Regions from separate parts of the Halomonas sp. 18071143 genome, predicted to be linked through region 1. Evidence: predicted binding sites of a transcription regulator. Region 1 holds the regulator's gene; each other region holds the start of a gene.

The links. The regulator LexA, encoded in region 1, represses DNA repair genes until DNA is damaged. The targets are predictions, from matches to a motif close to TACTGTNTANNTANACAGTA.
Region 2: the regulator LexA is predicted to act here: its motif matches at 2,672-2,691, upstream of recN (DNA repair protein RecN).
Region 3: the regulator LexA is predicted to act here: its motif matches at 3,665-3,684, upstream of uvrD (DNA helicase II).

Annotation. Positions count from the first base shown of each region.
Region 1 is NZ_CP078120.1:2,012,438-2,017,567, reverse strand. It holds gene KVY02_RS09370 (ribonuclease J) at 1-1,171, opposite strand, end outside; gene purU (formyltetrahydrofolate deformylase) at 1,447-2,301, shown strand; gene KVY02_RS09360 (energy-coupling factor ABC transporter permease) at 2,325-2,996, shown strand; gene lexA (transcriptional repressor LexA) at 3,031-3,708, opposite strand; gene KVY02_RS09350 (TetR/AcrR family transcriptional regulator) at 3,933-4,619, shown strand; gene KVY02_RS09345 (L,D-transpeptidase) at 4,597-5,112, shown strand.
Region 2 is NZ_CP078120.1:385,186-390,315, reverse strand. It holds gene dnaK (molecular chaperone DnaK) at 1-1,757, opposite strand, end outside; gene grpE (nucleotide exchange factor GrpE) at 1,909-2,538, opposite strand; gene recN (DNA repair protein RecN) at 2,739-4,412, shown strand; gene fur (ferric iron uptake transcriptional regulator) at 4,564-5,016, opposite strand; gene KVY02_RS01925 (outer membrane protein assembly factor BamE) at 5,089-5,130, shown strand, end outside.
Region 3 is NZ_CP078120.1:3,742,618-3,747,747, forward strand. It holds gene KVY02_RS17580 (DUF72 domain-containing protein) at 1-702, shown strand, start outside; gene KVY02_RS17585 (sodium-dependent transporter) at 856-2,199, shown strand; gene KVY02_RS17590 (PA3496 family putative envelope integrity protein) at 2,294-2,512, opposite strand; gene hexR (transcriptional regulator HexR) at 2,766-3,620, shown strand; gene uvrD (DNA helicase II) at 3,736-5,130, shown strand, end outside.

The DNA of each region.
Region 1 (5,130 bases):
CGGGCGTAAGGGGGGCACTGATGCCTAGCTGCTCGGCGAGTGCCTGATGAGCCTGCTGATGACGCGCTTCACCATGCACAGGGAGTAGCGCTTTGGGGCGCACCCATTGATAGAGCTTTTTCAGCTCCTCCTGGGCTGGGTGTCCCGTGGCATGGAGCTCGGGGTGATTGTTTTCATCGAATAGCGCGACACCCAGCTGTAACAAACGTTTTTTAAGCTGTTCGATGGGGCGCTCATTGCCCGGGATGGCCTTGGCAGAAAAAATCACGCTATCGCCTGGCTCCAGGTCGACAAAGGGGTGACGGCGCTGCGCCAGCCGTTGAAGGGCAGCGCGTGGCTCACCCTGGCTGCCGGTGGCGATGATCACCACTTCTTCGGGAGGCAGGTATCCCAGGTCGTGGGACGGGACCAGCGGCGGGAAGTCGTCCAGATAGCCCAGCCCTCTGGCCACGCTCACCATGCGTTCCATGGAGCGGCCCATCAAGCTGACCCGCCGCCCACAAGCATGAGCGGCGCGCCCGATGGCCAGTACCCGCGCCAGGTTGCTGGCAAAGCACGATACCACCACGCGGCCCTTGCACTGTTCGAGGGTCGTGGCCAGTGCTTTGGCGACGTCGCCTTCGCTGGCTGACTGGCCGGGCATGGGGGCGTTGGTGGAGTCGCCAACCACCAGGTCCAAAGGGGCCAGCGCACGAAAATGAGCGGCATTCACCGGGGCGCCGATGAGCGGCTCCGGGTCCAGTTTCCAGTCTCCCGTATGCAGTACTCGATAGTCGCCCGCCTGCATCATGATGGCGCAGCTTTCAGGAATGGAGTGAGTGACACTCAGGTAGCGCAGGGTGAAGGGACCGCGCTCCACCGCATCGCCGGGTTCGATGATTTCGATGGCAGCGCTGCTCAGCTGGTGTTCGGCAAATTTATGTCGCAGCAGGCCTGCGGCCAACGGGGTGGCAAAAATAGGGCAGCCCCAACGCGGCCATAGCCAGGCCACGGCGCCGATGTGGTCTTCATGACCATGGGTGATGAACAGCGCCGCCGGGGTGATACCGAGGGTTTGCAGGGTGTCGGTGTTGGGCACTTGCAGCGGCGAGTTGGGCAGATCCTGACGGATCATCATGCCGCAATCGACGGCGATCCACTGATCGTCGTATCCATACAGCGTAAGGTTCATTCCAATTTCACCGCATCCACCTAGCGGAAGCAGGTGCAGGGGCGGGCGGCGACGGGGACGAAGTTGAACGCGTGGTGGATGCATCAGTCATGAAAAGCCTGGAAATATAGTCCCTTAACTATACGGGAAGGGAGGGGCACGTAACAATCATCGTGGCACTGCACCACGGTGCTTAGCCGTGGCGCTTGCGTTACACTAATGCGCCTGGTGAGGCTTGCCCGCGAGCAGGCGCCTACCCAGCGAACGTGCCGTTACATACGCAAGAGTGTTCATTGATGTCTCATTATTACCGTTTAGTTGTGTCGTGCCCGGATCAGGTGGGTATTGTGGCGCGTGTTTCCAGCTTCATTGCCCAGCAGGGCGGCTCGATCACCGAGGCCAGCCAGCACTCCGATCTGGAAACAGGGCGCTTTTTCATGCGTTATGAAATTCTCGCCGATTCACTGGGCATGTCGGCCGAGGCGCTGCGCACCGCATTCGAGCCCGTCGCCGACGAGTTCGACATGCAGTGGTCGCTGGTAGACACCCAGAAGCGCCGCCGCGTGGTGTTGATGGTTTCCCGGGAATCCCACTGCCTGGTGGACCTGCTGTATCGCTGGCAGGCTGGCGAGCTGGATTGCGATATTGTGGGCGTCATCTCCAATCATGACGACATGCGCTCGCTCACCGAGTGGTATGGCATTCCCTATCATCATGTACCGGTGGACCCGGCCAACAAGCAGGCGGCTTTCGAGCAGGTGCAGGCACAGATCGATGCTGCCCGGGCTGACTGTGTCGTGCTGGCGCGGTACATGCAGATTCTGCCGCCTTCACTGTGCGAGCGTTATGCCGGACGCGTCATCAATATTCATCACAGTTTCCTGCCTTCCTTTGCGGGGGCAAAGCCCTATCACCAGGCCTATGAGCGGGGCGTCAAGCTGATCGGTGCCACTTGCCACTACGTGACCGAAGAACTGGATGCTGGCCCCATCATCGAGCAGGATATTCACCGGGTCAGCCACTGCCATACACCCACCGATTTGGTTCGCTTTGGCCGTGATGTGGAAAAAGCCGTGCTGGCCCGCGGCTTGCGCTGGCATCTGGAAGACCGCGTATTGATTCACGGTAACAAGACCGTCGTGTTCAGCTAACTCGCCCACCGGGGAGGGGCGCCATGTCCTTTGCACAAAGCGTGCTGGCCACCTGGGCACTGCTGGCTACCTGGCTGGTGTCGGCAGGTGCTCTGGGGTGGGTGCTGTGGCAGCGCCCCTGGCAGCCGCTGCTGGAAGATACCGGTTTGCAGCATCGCTGGATGGCCGCGACGCTGGCCGTGATGCTGATGTGGCAGCTGCGGGCCCAGGCGGTCGATTGGTTAACTCTGCATCTGGTGTTTACGGTGCTGATGACGCTGGTGTTCAAGGTGCCCCTGGCCTTGATCAGCAACCTGCTGCTCAACGTGGCGATGGTGCTGATCGGGCGCAATGCCTGGGAACTGTTGGGGGCCAACGTGCTGGTGACGGGGCTGGTGCCTGCCGTGATCACGGGGGTGGTATGGCGTATCGTGGATCGCCGCTTGCCGGACAACCTGATGGTGTTTCTGTTTGCCTGCGGTTTTTTCGGTGCTGCGCTGGCGACGCTAGGGGGTGGGCTGGCGGCCGTCGGGCTGATTCTGGTGGCGGGCATCGATCCTGAAGCGATTTACCTGGCTCAGGAGTATGCCCGCTTTCTACCCTTGTTGATGCCCTCGGAAGCTTTCATCACCGGCATGCTGCTGAGCATTCTGTTGGTCTACCACCCGCACTGGGTCGCCACGTTCAACGACCATCGTTACATCGATATGCAGTAGGCGGTGGCTTGGTCCAGTGCCCTGGCCCAGTATTTTAGCCCAGGGCCTGGCCGTTCCCGCCTCGGATGACGCCTACCCCGACGCCTTCGATATCCAGCTGTTGAGTTCTCAGGTCGATTTCGATGGGGGCGAAGTCTTCGTTCTCGGCGAGCAGCGTGACGTGATGCCCCTGGCGTTTAAAACGCTTGACCGTGACCTCGTCTTCCAGGCGCGCGACGACGATCTGACCGTCACGCACGCGGTCGGTACGATGCACGGCCAGCAAGTCGCCTTCCAGAATACCCACGTCTTTCATCGACAGGCCGCGTACCCGCAGCAGGTAGTCGGCCTTGGGGGTGAAGTACTCTGCCGGCAGCGGGCAGTAACGGTCGATATGCTCCGCTGCCAGAATGGGGCTGCCCGCAGCGACTTCACCAATCACCGGCAGCCCGTTGGGCGTGGAATCGTTGGCGGCGCTGGCAGGCTCGGCTGCCGGGGGGGTGGCGTCGAGCGGTTCCTGGTTGGGCAGGCGAATGCCCCGGGACGTATTGCGGATGATGCGGATGGCGCCTTTGCGCTCCAGGGCGCGCAGATGCTCTTCGGCGGCGTTGGGTGAGCGAAAGCCCAACGCCTTGGCGATTTCGGCGCGGGTAGGGGGGTAGCCAAGCTCGCCCATGGTCTTCACGATAAAATCATATACATGCTGCTGGCGTGCGGTGAGTGGGCGTGACATATCAGACTCCAAACAGTGAAAAGACAGTCGCTACATGTCCGTAAAATCAGTATGTGTTTAAGTATACAGTATGTTGCTCTGTCCAGTACATGATGAGTTGCAATACGTTCCAGGTAGCGCAACCTGCGGTACACAGGGGATTATCGTTTGAGCCATCAGGGAGAATGGCATACTATTCGCCAACGCAACCGTCATGTTTTAAACACCTGTTTTGGGAGGGCGCTATGGCCCAGTCGGATACGGTCACACGTATTTTGGATACGGCAGAAGTGCTCTTTGCAGAGCGGGGGTTTGCCGAGACGTCACTGCGCAATATCACCAGCAAGGCGCGGGTCAACCTTGCCGCCGTTAATTATCACTTCGGGTCGAAGAAAGCGCTGATACAGGCGGTGTTTGCCCGCTACCTGGACCCGTTCTCCGAGCGCTTCCACACCGCCCTGGATGAGCTGGAAGCGCGCTATGAAGGCCAGCCCATTCCACTGGAAGTGCTGCTGGAAACCATGGCCACCACGGTACTGACCGTGCCTGCCGAGCGCCACAGCCTGAAAGTGTTCATGCGGCTGCTGGGTCTGGCCTACAGCCAGGCGCAAGGGCACTTGCGGCGCTACATCCAGCAGCAGTATGGCGATGTTTTCACGCGCTTCACCGAGCTGGTGCGCCGGGCGACCCCCGAGCTGCCGGATGCAGAGCGCTTCTGGCGGCTACACTTCATGCTGGGCACGGTGATCTTTACGCTATCGGGGCTGGATGCGCTGCGTGATATTGCTGCCAAGGATTATCAGGAGCAGGTAACGGTGCGCGACTTGATTCGGCGTCTGCGTCCCGTCGTGGTGGCCGCCATGAGCGCGCCAATGCCGTCGCCTGCAGCAACCGTGGATGAGAAGCCTCATGCAAACGCCCAGATTGGCTGACCTGCCGCCCGTTGAAGGTGGCTGGATGGAAATCGACACCCAGGCCCAACGCCTGCGCTGGTGGCAGGGGAGCGAGCTAAAGCACGAATGCGCCGTTTCCACGGGCAAGGCCGGTGTGGGGCAAGAGGAGGGCAGTGGCCGTACGCCACTGGGTTGGCACTACGTGCGGGCAGCCATTGGCGATGGGCTGCCTGAGGATGCGGTCTTTCGTGGTCGTCGCTGGACCGGAGAAATCTACTCTGCCGGTTTGGCAGCCGTCTTCCCCGAGCGCGACTGGATCTTGACACGCATACTGTGGCTATGTGGCCTGGAGCGCGGTATCAATCGCGGTGGCCGTGTCGATTCCCAGCGTCGCTACATCTACCTGCATGGTACTCCCCCTGACCAGCCCATGGGCGTTGCCGTTTCCCATGGCTGCGTGCGACTGCGCAATGCCGACCTGCTCTGGCTGTTTCAGCAGGCGCCGCCTGGCACGCCGGTATGGCTGCATTGACGTGACATGGTGTTGCTC
Region 2 (5,130 bases), 1.6 Mb from region 1:
TTCTGGATGTTGTCCTGGTCATCGGTCTTGACCGCTTCTTCCAGTTCGGCGATGGCCGTTTCGATGGCTTGTTTCTCGTCATCGGTGGCCTTGTCGCCCGCTTCCTGCACAGTCTTGCGGGTGGCGTGAATCATGCCGTCCGCCTGGTTGCGCAGTTGCACCAGCGCTTCGAACTTCTTGTCTTCGTCGGCGTGGGCTTCGGCGTCGCGAACCATCTGCTCGATCTCTTCGTCCGTCAGGCCGCTGGACGCCTTGATCACGATGGACTGCTCTTTGCCCGTCGCCTTGTCCTTGGCCGATACGTTCAGGATACCGTTGGCATCCAGATCGAAGGCCACTTCGATTTGCGGTACGCCACGCGGTGCCGGCGGAATGTCGGAGAGGTCGAAACGACCCAGCGACTTGTTCTGCGACACTTGCTTACGCTCGCCCTGCACGACGTGAATGGTCACCGCCGTCTGGTTGTCATCCGCCGTCGAGAAGGTTTGAGTCTTCTTGGTGGGGATGGTGGTGTTCTTGTCGATCAGCGGCGTCATGACGCCACCCATGGTTTCGATACCCAGGGTCAACGGCGTGACGTCCAGCAGCAGAACGTCTTTCACGTCGCCGCCCAGTACGCCACCCTGAATCGCGGCGCCCACGGCGACGGCTTCATCGGGATTGACGTCTTTACGGGCTTCTTTACCGAAGAAGTCTGCCGCTTTTTTCTGAACCATCGGCATGCGGGTCTGGCCACCGACCAGAATCACTTCGTCGATTTCAGACGCGGACAGGCCAGCATCTTTCAGCGCCGTTTTGCACGGCTCGAGAGAGCGCTGCACCAGGTCTTCTACCAGCGACTCCAGCTTGGCACGGGTCACCTTGACGTTCAGGTGTTTCGGGCCTGTGTTGTCTGCCGTGATGTACGGCAGGTTGACGTCGGTCTGCTGAGCGCTGGAAAGCTCGATCTTGGCTTTCTCAGCGGCTTCCTTCAGACGCTGCATGGCCAGGTTGTCGCCCGACAGATCAATGCCGCTGTCGGTTTTAAACTGGTCGACCAGGTAGTTGATCAGCGCCAGGTCGAAATCTTCACCGCCCAGGAAGGTGTCACCGTTGGTGGCCAGTACTTCGAACTGGGTTTCACCGTCAACGTCGGCGACTTCGATGATGGAGATATCGAAGGTACCGCCGCCCAGGTCGTAGACCGCGATGGTCTTGTCACCACGCGACTTGTCCATGCCGTAGGCAAGCGCTGCGGCAGTCGGCTCGTTGATGATGCGCTTGACGTCCAGACCGGCAATACGGCCCGCATCCTTGGTGGCCTGACGCTGGCTGTCGTTGAAGTAGGCCGGTACGGTGATGACCGCTTCGGTCACCGGCTCGCCGAGGTAGTCTTCGGCGGTCTTCTTCATCTTCTTCAGCACTTCGGCGCTGACCTGCGGGGGAGCCATCTTCTTGCCTTTGACTTCTACCCACGCGTCACCGTTGTCGGCTTCGGCAATCTTGTACGGCACCATCTTGATGTCTTTTTGAACGACGTCGTCCTTGAAACGACGACCGATCAGACGCTTGATGGCGTAAAGGGTGTTTTCCGGGTTGGTCACGGCCTGACGCTTGGCCGCCTGACCTACCAGGGTTTCGCCGTCATCGGTGTAGGCAATGATGGAAGGCGTGGTACGACCGCCTTCGGCGTTTTCAATGACTTTAGCGCTGTCACCATCGAGCACGGCTACACAAGAGTTTGTGGTGCCCAGGTCGATACCAATAATGCGTCCCATAGCAAAAACCTCGAATTCGGTTGAAACAAAAAACTAGTGGTTTACGCCGTCAAAACTGTTTAAGGCGTTTGCGAGCATTCTCGCGGGTTGCCCTTTATTTGGGGGCCGGCTGGCGCATTTCAAGGGCTTTTTTCTGCAATGCGTCATCGGATTAACCGGCTTTCTGGCTGACCACCACCATCGCGGGACGCACCAGACGGCCATTCAGGGAGTAGCCCTTCTGCATGACGTCCATTACCGTATTGGGCTCCAGCTCGGGATTGGGCACCATGGCCATGGCTTCATGCATCTGCGGGTCGAAGGGCTCGCCCTGGGGCTCGATGCTTTCGACGCCAAACTTGGCCAGCACGTCCAGCTGCATCTTCAGGGTCATGGAGACGCCTTCGCGATGCACGTCGGAAGCGTCTTGCTGCATGCTTTCCAGGGCTTTCTCCAGGCTGTCCACCACGGGCAGCAGCTCCTTGACGAACTTCTCCAGCGCAAACTTGCGCGCCTTCTCGGCCTCTTGCTCGGCGCGACGGCGCACGTTCTGCGCTTCAGCGGCAGCGCGCAGGGCCTGGTCCTTGGCCTGAGCCAGGCTCTGCTCCAGCTCTTCTACCTGGGCGGCCAGCACGTCGGCTTCAGGGTTACCTATGTCTGCGTCCACCACCGGCTCGTCGTCGATCAGCCCTTCCAGCTCACCTTCTACCAGGCGCTCTTCTGCCGTTGGCTCCGTGACTTCGGCTTCCTGCTCCTGACGCGCCAGCTCTTCATCCAACGGGGTTTGCGGTTCTTTAGCCATGCCTTGCTCCTGAAATACGTAGCGGTGCCGTTGGCGGCCACCTGAGTTGATTCGCGGGATTTAGACCACGGATAAAAGCTATATGGGGGCCATCGAAGCCATCTCAAGAGGGGCATTGAAGTGAGTTATCGACTACTGTATAAAACAACAATTATTGGATAAGTATCCAGCACTCGGGATGCACCGCCTCAGGAGGCCTCATGCTGACACAGCTAGCGATCCAGGATTACGCGATTGTTGACCGCCTTGAACTCGACCTCAGCCGTGGCATGACCGCCATCACGGGGGAAACCGGGGCGGGTAAATCCATACTGCTGGGCGCACTGGGACTCTGCCTGGGCGAGCGCGCCGACGCAGGCAGCGTGCGCCACGGCTGCGAGCGCACCGACCTTTCCGCCCGCTTCGACATTCAACACCTGCCCGCCGCCATCGAGTGGCTGCAGGCCCGGGAACTGCCTACCGACGAGTGCCTGTTACGCCGCGTCGTTACCGCCAGCGGGCGCTCCAAAGCATGGATCAACGGCCACCCGGCCACCATTGCCGACCTGAAATCGCTGGGCGAACAGCTGATTCAAATTCATGGCCAGCACGCCCACCAGGCGCTCATGCGCGAAGAAACCCACCTGGCGCTACTGGATGACTACGCCGGGCTTCGTGAGCGCAGCCAGCAGCTGGCCGAGACTTACCGTGAATGGCGCAATGCCCGTCGTCGGTTGAAAAAGCTCAGTGAAGAGGGCAGCGAGGTAGAGGCCAAGCGCCAGCTGCTGCGCTATCAGGTGGAAGAGCTCGACCAGCTGGGCCTCGCCGAAGGCGAACTGCAAACCCTGGAAGAAGAGCAGCACACGCTGGCCCACGCGGAAGAGACTCTGCGAGAAACCCAGTTTGCCGCCGACTGCTGTGAAAACGATGAGGGCGGTGCGCTGTCGTTGCTGAACCAGGCCTACGCACACTTGAGCGCCCTGCCCGGCAGCGATAAGGGCACGCTGGCCAACACCCTGGCCATGCTCAGCGATGCGCGCATTCAGGTAGAAGAAGCCGCCAGCGAGCTGCAGCGCCTGGCCAGCACCACCGAACTGGACCCCGAGCGACTGGCCTGGGTCGAGGAGCGCATGGGCGACGTGCACCGCATTGCGCGCAAGCACCATGTCGCCCCGGAAGAAATCTGCGCCCTGCATGCCCAGCTACGTCAGGAAGTGGCGCAACTGGAAGCCAGTGACGATGACCTGGAAGCCCTGAGCAGCCAGGTGGCCGACTACCGGGAGCGCTACCGCAGCAATGCCAAGCTGCTCAGTGAAGCTCGCCAAAAGGCGGCGGTGCGGCTAGGCAAGGAAGTTCAGCAGCAGCTGGCCTTTCTGGCCATGGGCAAGGCGCGTTTCGATGTCGACGTTACCCCTCGCGACACGCCCACCCCAGAAGGGCTGGATCACGTCCAGTTCCTGATCAGCGCCAACCCTGGCCAGCCTGCGCGCCCGCTGGCGAAAGTGGCATCCGGCGGTGAACTGTCGCGTATCAGTTTGGCCATTCAGGTCGTGGCGGCCTCGCACTCTACCATTCCCAGCCTGGTCTTCGATGAAGTGGACGTGGGCATTTCCGGTGCGACGGCCGAAATCGTCGGCCAGCTGCTGCGCAAGCTGGGCGAAAACGGCCAGGTGATGACCGTGACCCACCTGCCGCAGGTGGCCGCCCAGGCACATCAGCATCTGCACATCGAAAAACGCGCCAAACGCGATACCACTCTGACCCATATGGCACTGCTGGATGAGCGAGGCCGCATCAGCGAGCTGGCCCGCATGCTGGGCGGAGTCACGCTTTCCGACCAGACCCTGGCCCATGCCCGTGAGATGCTGCACGCCAGCCAGCGCCCTCCTCACTAGGCTCAACCAAACTCAACCAAACTCACGCCAAGCCTTTGCCCTTCGCCGGGTGAAGGCAGCGCCTTTCATCCACATCTTGCCTAAAAAAACGCCCCTGGGGCGCCAGACAGTCATCTCTGGCACCCCAGGGGCGTTTTCATGTAGCAGCGGACTACTTGCGGTTCGTGGGGCCACTGTCCTGGCGCGTGACGTCCGACCCACGGGGGCGTACGTACAGCACCAGAGCGTGGTCCACTAGCTCGTAGCCGTGCTCTTCGGCGATCTCTTGCTGGCGACGCTCGATGATGTCATCGACGAACTCGATGATTTCACCGCTTTCCAGACACACCATGTGGTCATGGTGGTCTTCTTGGGTCATCTCGAAGACCGCATGGCCACCGTCGAAATTGTGACGAATCACAAGGCCTGCCGACTCGAACTGAGTCAGCACGCGGTAGACGGTCGCCAGACCAACATCCTCGCCCGCATCAATCAGTGTTTTATACACTTCTTCTGCGCTAAGGTGGTGTTGGCCCGAAGCATTTTCGAGAATCTGCAGGATCTTGACGCGCGGCAGGGTCACTTTCAGCCCGGCTTTGCGTAGTTCATGGTTCTGATCGGCCATGGTTGCTCTTCGCAGTAACAGGTTAGGTCGGGTATCATCGACCGAAACCACGATAGTGAAGAACAGGCTCAAATGCAAAAATTGACTCGTATCATTACTCTTTCCGTTGCCCTG
Region 3 (5,130 bases), 1.7 Mb from region 1:
CCCAAATCGGAGGTCATCGACGCCTGGGCGCGCCAGGCGCCGCCGCATTTTCGCTTCTGCTTCAAGCTGCCAGGCCACATTACCCACGACCAGCGCCTGACCCAGCCTGGGGATGCCTGGGCGTTTCTGGACGCGCTGACGCCCCTGCACGACCGGCTAGGCCCTACCATGGTGCAGCTACCCAGAGATTTTGGCCCCGCCGAGCTCCCCCGGTTGGAAGCCCTGCTCGCCCAGTGGCCAGCGCATTTGCCCTGTGCGGTAGAGGTTCGCCACCCTGTTTTTTTCCACAAGGGTGACGCAGAGAGGGCCTTGAACCGCCTGTTGATAACTTATTCGGTCAACCGAGTCATGCTGGATGTGCGCCCGGTATTCTCTACGCCGCACGAGGGGCACGCTGGACTGGCCCACGCCCAGCAGGAGAAGCCGAAACTCCCGCTACACGTGCTTTCCACTGGTCAGCAGCCCATCATTCGCTTCATTGGACATATTGACAAAGCGATCAACACACGCTACTTCACGCCCTGGATAGAGCAGCTCAGCCTGTGGATAAAACAGGGGAAAACCCCTTTTTTATTTGTGCATACCGCAGACAACCGTGAGTCTCCCCAAATGGCTCGCCACCTCTATCGCCTGGTGCAGGCCAGGGCTGCTTTGGCGGACTTGGCACCTTTCGCCGATGAAAAGCAGAGCCAGCTGTTTTAAGCCGCCTTTTTAGGCTGGCTCACTGGCAAGCCTACCCTTGATCGGATAAATTGCGCGTTCTTTCGGAAAAGCACGCTGGCAATCTCTTTTTTCCGAACATCGGCGCAATCTGCCGATATCGACCCATTACAATTGAACTGAAACAGGTGATTTATGGCAAAACTTGCGCATGCACAGTGGTCATCTCGTATGGGCTTTGTGCTGGCCGCGGCGGGCTCCGCCGTTGGCCTGGGCAATATCTGGCGCTTCTCGTACATGGTGGGCGACAGCGGTGGCGCCGCTTTCGTTCTGGTCTATTTGGCCTGTGTGGCACTGGTCGGCCTGCCCATTCTGGTCGCCGAGTGGATGATTGGCCGTCGCGGTCAGAAGAACCCCATCAATACCATGGCCGAACTGGCCGCCAATCATGGCCGCTCGAAAGCGTGGGCACTGGTCGGCGTCAGCGGCGTCCTGGCTGCCTTTCTGATTCTCTCGTTCTACAGCGTCATCGGCGGCTGGTCGTTGAACTATACGCTGGGTTCGGTGCTCGGCAGCTTCAATGACCAGGACGCTGACAGCATTGGCGCCATCTTCAGCGGCATGTTGGGCAGCCCTACCGCCCTGCTGCTGTGGCATACGGCCTTCATGGTGTTGGTCGTTGGGATCGTGGCACGCGGGGTCACCAAAGGCCTGGAAAGCGCTGCTCGCACCCTGATGCCTGCCCTGGTGGTCCTGATGCTGGTGCTGGTGGGTTACGGCATGACCAGCGGCTACTTTGGTGAGGCCCTGAGCTTCATGTTCAGCCCCGATTGGGATGCGCTGGATGGCGGTGTCGTACTGGCGGCCATGGGCCAGGCGTTCTTCACGCTGTCGCTGGGCATGGGGATCATGATGGCCTACGGCTCGTACCTGGGCGAAGACGTCAACCTGATCAGCACCGCGCGAACGGTCATCCTGCTGGATACCGCCATCGCCCTGCTTGCGGGCCTGGCCATCTTCCCCATCGTCTTTGCCAACGGCCTGAGTGCTGGCGAAGGCCCCGGCCTGATCTTTGTCACCCTGCCCCTGGCGTTTGGCAACATGACCGGCGGCACCATTCTGGGCCTGATGTTCTTCCTGCTGCTGACCTTTGCCGCCCTGACGTCGGCCATTTCACTGCTGGAACCGGTGGTGGAAACTCTGGAAGAGCGCACGTCGATGCCACGCATCGTGGCCACATTGGTGAGCGGAGTGGCGGTATGGGCACTGGGTGTCGCGGCGCTGCTGTCGTTCAACGTATGGGCAGACGTGCTGTTCTTTGGGCTGAACATCTTCGACCTGCTGGATACCTTCACCAGCAAGATCCTGCTGCCATTGACCGGCTTGGGCGCGATCGTATTCTTCGCCTTCTGCCTGGATAAAGAAGAAGCGCGCAAGGAACTGAGGCTGGATGTCTACGACTACAGCCTGTGGAACCTGCTGGCCAAATACGTCGCCCCCATCGGGGTCACGGTGGTTTTCCTGGCAGGCCTGTTCTAACTCGCCGCTGGGTCGGCAAGCTTACCCAATAGAGAGGGCGTTACCGTGGCGTAACGCTTTCTCGCCTTCCTTCACCAGCCTCTTCTTCGGCTGGCTAGTGCAGTTCGCTCTCTTGCGGGTCGTCATCGTCTGGCAAGGGAGCGATATCCCGTGACAGCTTCTGGAATTCCCGGTGCAGCTCGATGCCCCGACGCGCTCTCAGGCTACGTTGGGCGGCGCTGCGCCGACGTTGGGCATGCTCATCGACCTCCATACTCATGAATATGTCGAGCAATTCGCTTTTTACCGAGGTCATTCGTTCGACGTTTCTCATAATCGACGCTCCTCCAGGTGAGTTGCCTACGTCCACCTGCATCCGTGACGACTGATTTTTAAATGATGCAGTGCGGCACGTCACTTCTTACTATAACCTACTTGACAAAATGATGACGATTCTTGAAGAAATGGGTTAACGCCTTTTAAACGGCAGTACTCTCATGAAGGACGCTGCCCCCGATGCAACACTCAGGCATACTGTGGCCTATTCATGGCCGCACAAGCACGATCAAGAATTTAAGGAGCTGAACGTGAGCCGCGCCCTGTTCGATGAAATGAGACGCCGCATGGAGCATTTCCGTCGCTCCGAACAAAAGGTCGCGCGGTTCGTGCTGCGCAACCCCGATGAAGTCATTCACATGCGCATCGTGGACCTGGCCACCGAAGCAAAGGTGAGCGAGCCCACGGTGGTGCGCTTCTGCCGTGCGCTGGGCTGCAACGGCTTTCAGGATTTCAAGCTGCAGCTGGCCCAGATGCTGGCCAGCGGAAGCCAGTTCGCGCAGTTCTCGATGAACGACAGCGACTCGGTGGCCGAATTCTCCCACAGCATTTTCGACTCCACCGTGGGCACGCTGCTGTCGGTGCGCGACCGGCTCGATAACGATGCGCTGGGCAAGGCCGTCAATGCACTGGCCATGGCCAATCGCGTCGAGTTCTACGGCTTTGGCGCCTCCGGCGCGGTGGCCTTCGATGCCCAGCACAAGTTTTTCCGCCTGCAGATCTCGACCTCTGCCTACGCCGACCCGCACATGCAGAACATGTCGGCGGTGACCCTGCAGGAGGGCGACGTGGTGGTCGCCATCTCGCAGACAGGCCGTACCCGGGCGCTAGTAGCCAGCGTTCGCCTGGCCCGCGAAGCAGGCGCTACCGTGATCGGCCTGTGCCCCAGCGAATCGCCGCTGGCCCAGGAGGTCAGCCTGCCGCTGTTTATCGACGTGCACGAAGACACCGAGATCTACACCCCGCTCAGCTCGCGTATTGCCCACCTGGTGCTGATCGATGTGCTGGCGGTGGGTGTGGCCAAGACCCGGGGCCCCAAGCTGGCCGAGCAGCTGAAAGCGGTGAAGAAGAGCCTGACCACGCTGCGTTACCCGGAAGAGTCCTGAGCAACGGTTCTGAGAAAGAGCCCTGAGCCAGCGTCCTGAAGACACGCTGTATGCACAGCCAGTGTGCTGGCTGTGCTAGACTGGTCGCCCCTTTTTTGAACCGGCAGCGGCTTATATGGACGACGTCACGGCGATACTCGATCATCTCAACCCGGCCCAGCGGGAAGCCGTCAGTGCGCCCCAGGGCAACCTTCTGGTACTGGCCGGCGCCGGTTCCGGCAAAACGCGTGTGCTGGTCCACCGCATTGCCTGGCTGATGCAGGCCGAAGGGCTTTCCCCTTATGCCCTGCTGGCCGTCACGTTTACCAACAAGGCAGCCCGCGAGATGCGCACGCGTCTGGAAGCCTTGCTGGGCATCTCCATGCGCCATGTCTGGGTGGGTACCTTTCACTCGATCTCGCACCGGCTGCTGCGCACCCATTGGCAGGATGCCCGCCTGCCCCAGCACTTTCAGATCATCGACTCCGATGACCAGCTGCGGCTGATCAAGCGGCTGCTGAAAGATTACTCGATTGACGATGAGCGCTTCCCGCCACGCCAGGTGCAGGGGTTCATTTCTGGTTGCAAGGAAGAGGGCCTGCGACCCCATCAGGTGAACGTCAATGGCGATGCGTACCTCGCCCAGATGGTCGAGCTCTACGAGCGCTACCAGTTCACCTGCGAGCGAGGCGGGCTGGTGGATTTCGGTGAGCTGCTGCTGCGCAGCCTGGAGCTGTTGCGCGACAACCCGCCGTTGCTGAACCACTATCGCGAGCGCTTTGGCCATGTGCTGGTGGACGAGTTTCAGGATACCAATACCCTGCAGTACGCCTGGCTCAAGCTGCTCACCGGCCAGCAGACCCCGATGACCGCCGTGGGCGATGACGACCAGTCCATTTACGGCTGGCGGGGCGCCAAGGTCGAGAACATTCGTCGCTTCGAAGAAGAGTTTCCCAACACTCATACCGTGCGCCTGGAGCAGAACTATCGCTCTACCAGCGCGATTCTGGAAGCGGCCAATACGCTGATCAGCCACAACAGCGAGCGTCTCGGCAAGAACCTATGGACCGATGGCGCCGAAGGCGAGCCTATCTCGGTGTATGCGGGGTTCAACGACCTCGAAGAGGCCCGCTATATCGTCGATACCATCAAGGAGAAGGTCAACGAAGGCTTCAACCGCCGGGACGTGGCCATCCTCTACCGTTCCAACGCCCAGTCGCGCCTGCTGGAAGAGACGCTGATTCGCCAGGGCATGCCCTATCGTATCTATGGCGGCCACCGCTTTTATGAGCGGCTGGAAATCAAGAACGCCCTGGCCTACCTGCGCTTGCTGCTCAACCGTGATGACGATGCCTCCCTGGAGCGCGTCATCAATGTGCCCACCCGAGGCATCGGCACGCGCACCGTGGAAATCGTCCGCCATCACGCCCGGGAGCAGAGCGTATCGCTGTGGCAAGCGCTGCACGATGCGATCCAGGACGGCACCTTGAAAGGCCGCGCAGGCAACGCCGTGCAGGCCTTTACCAACCTG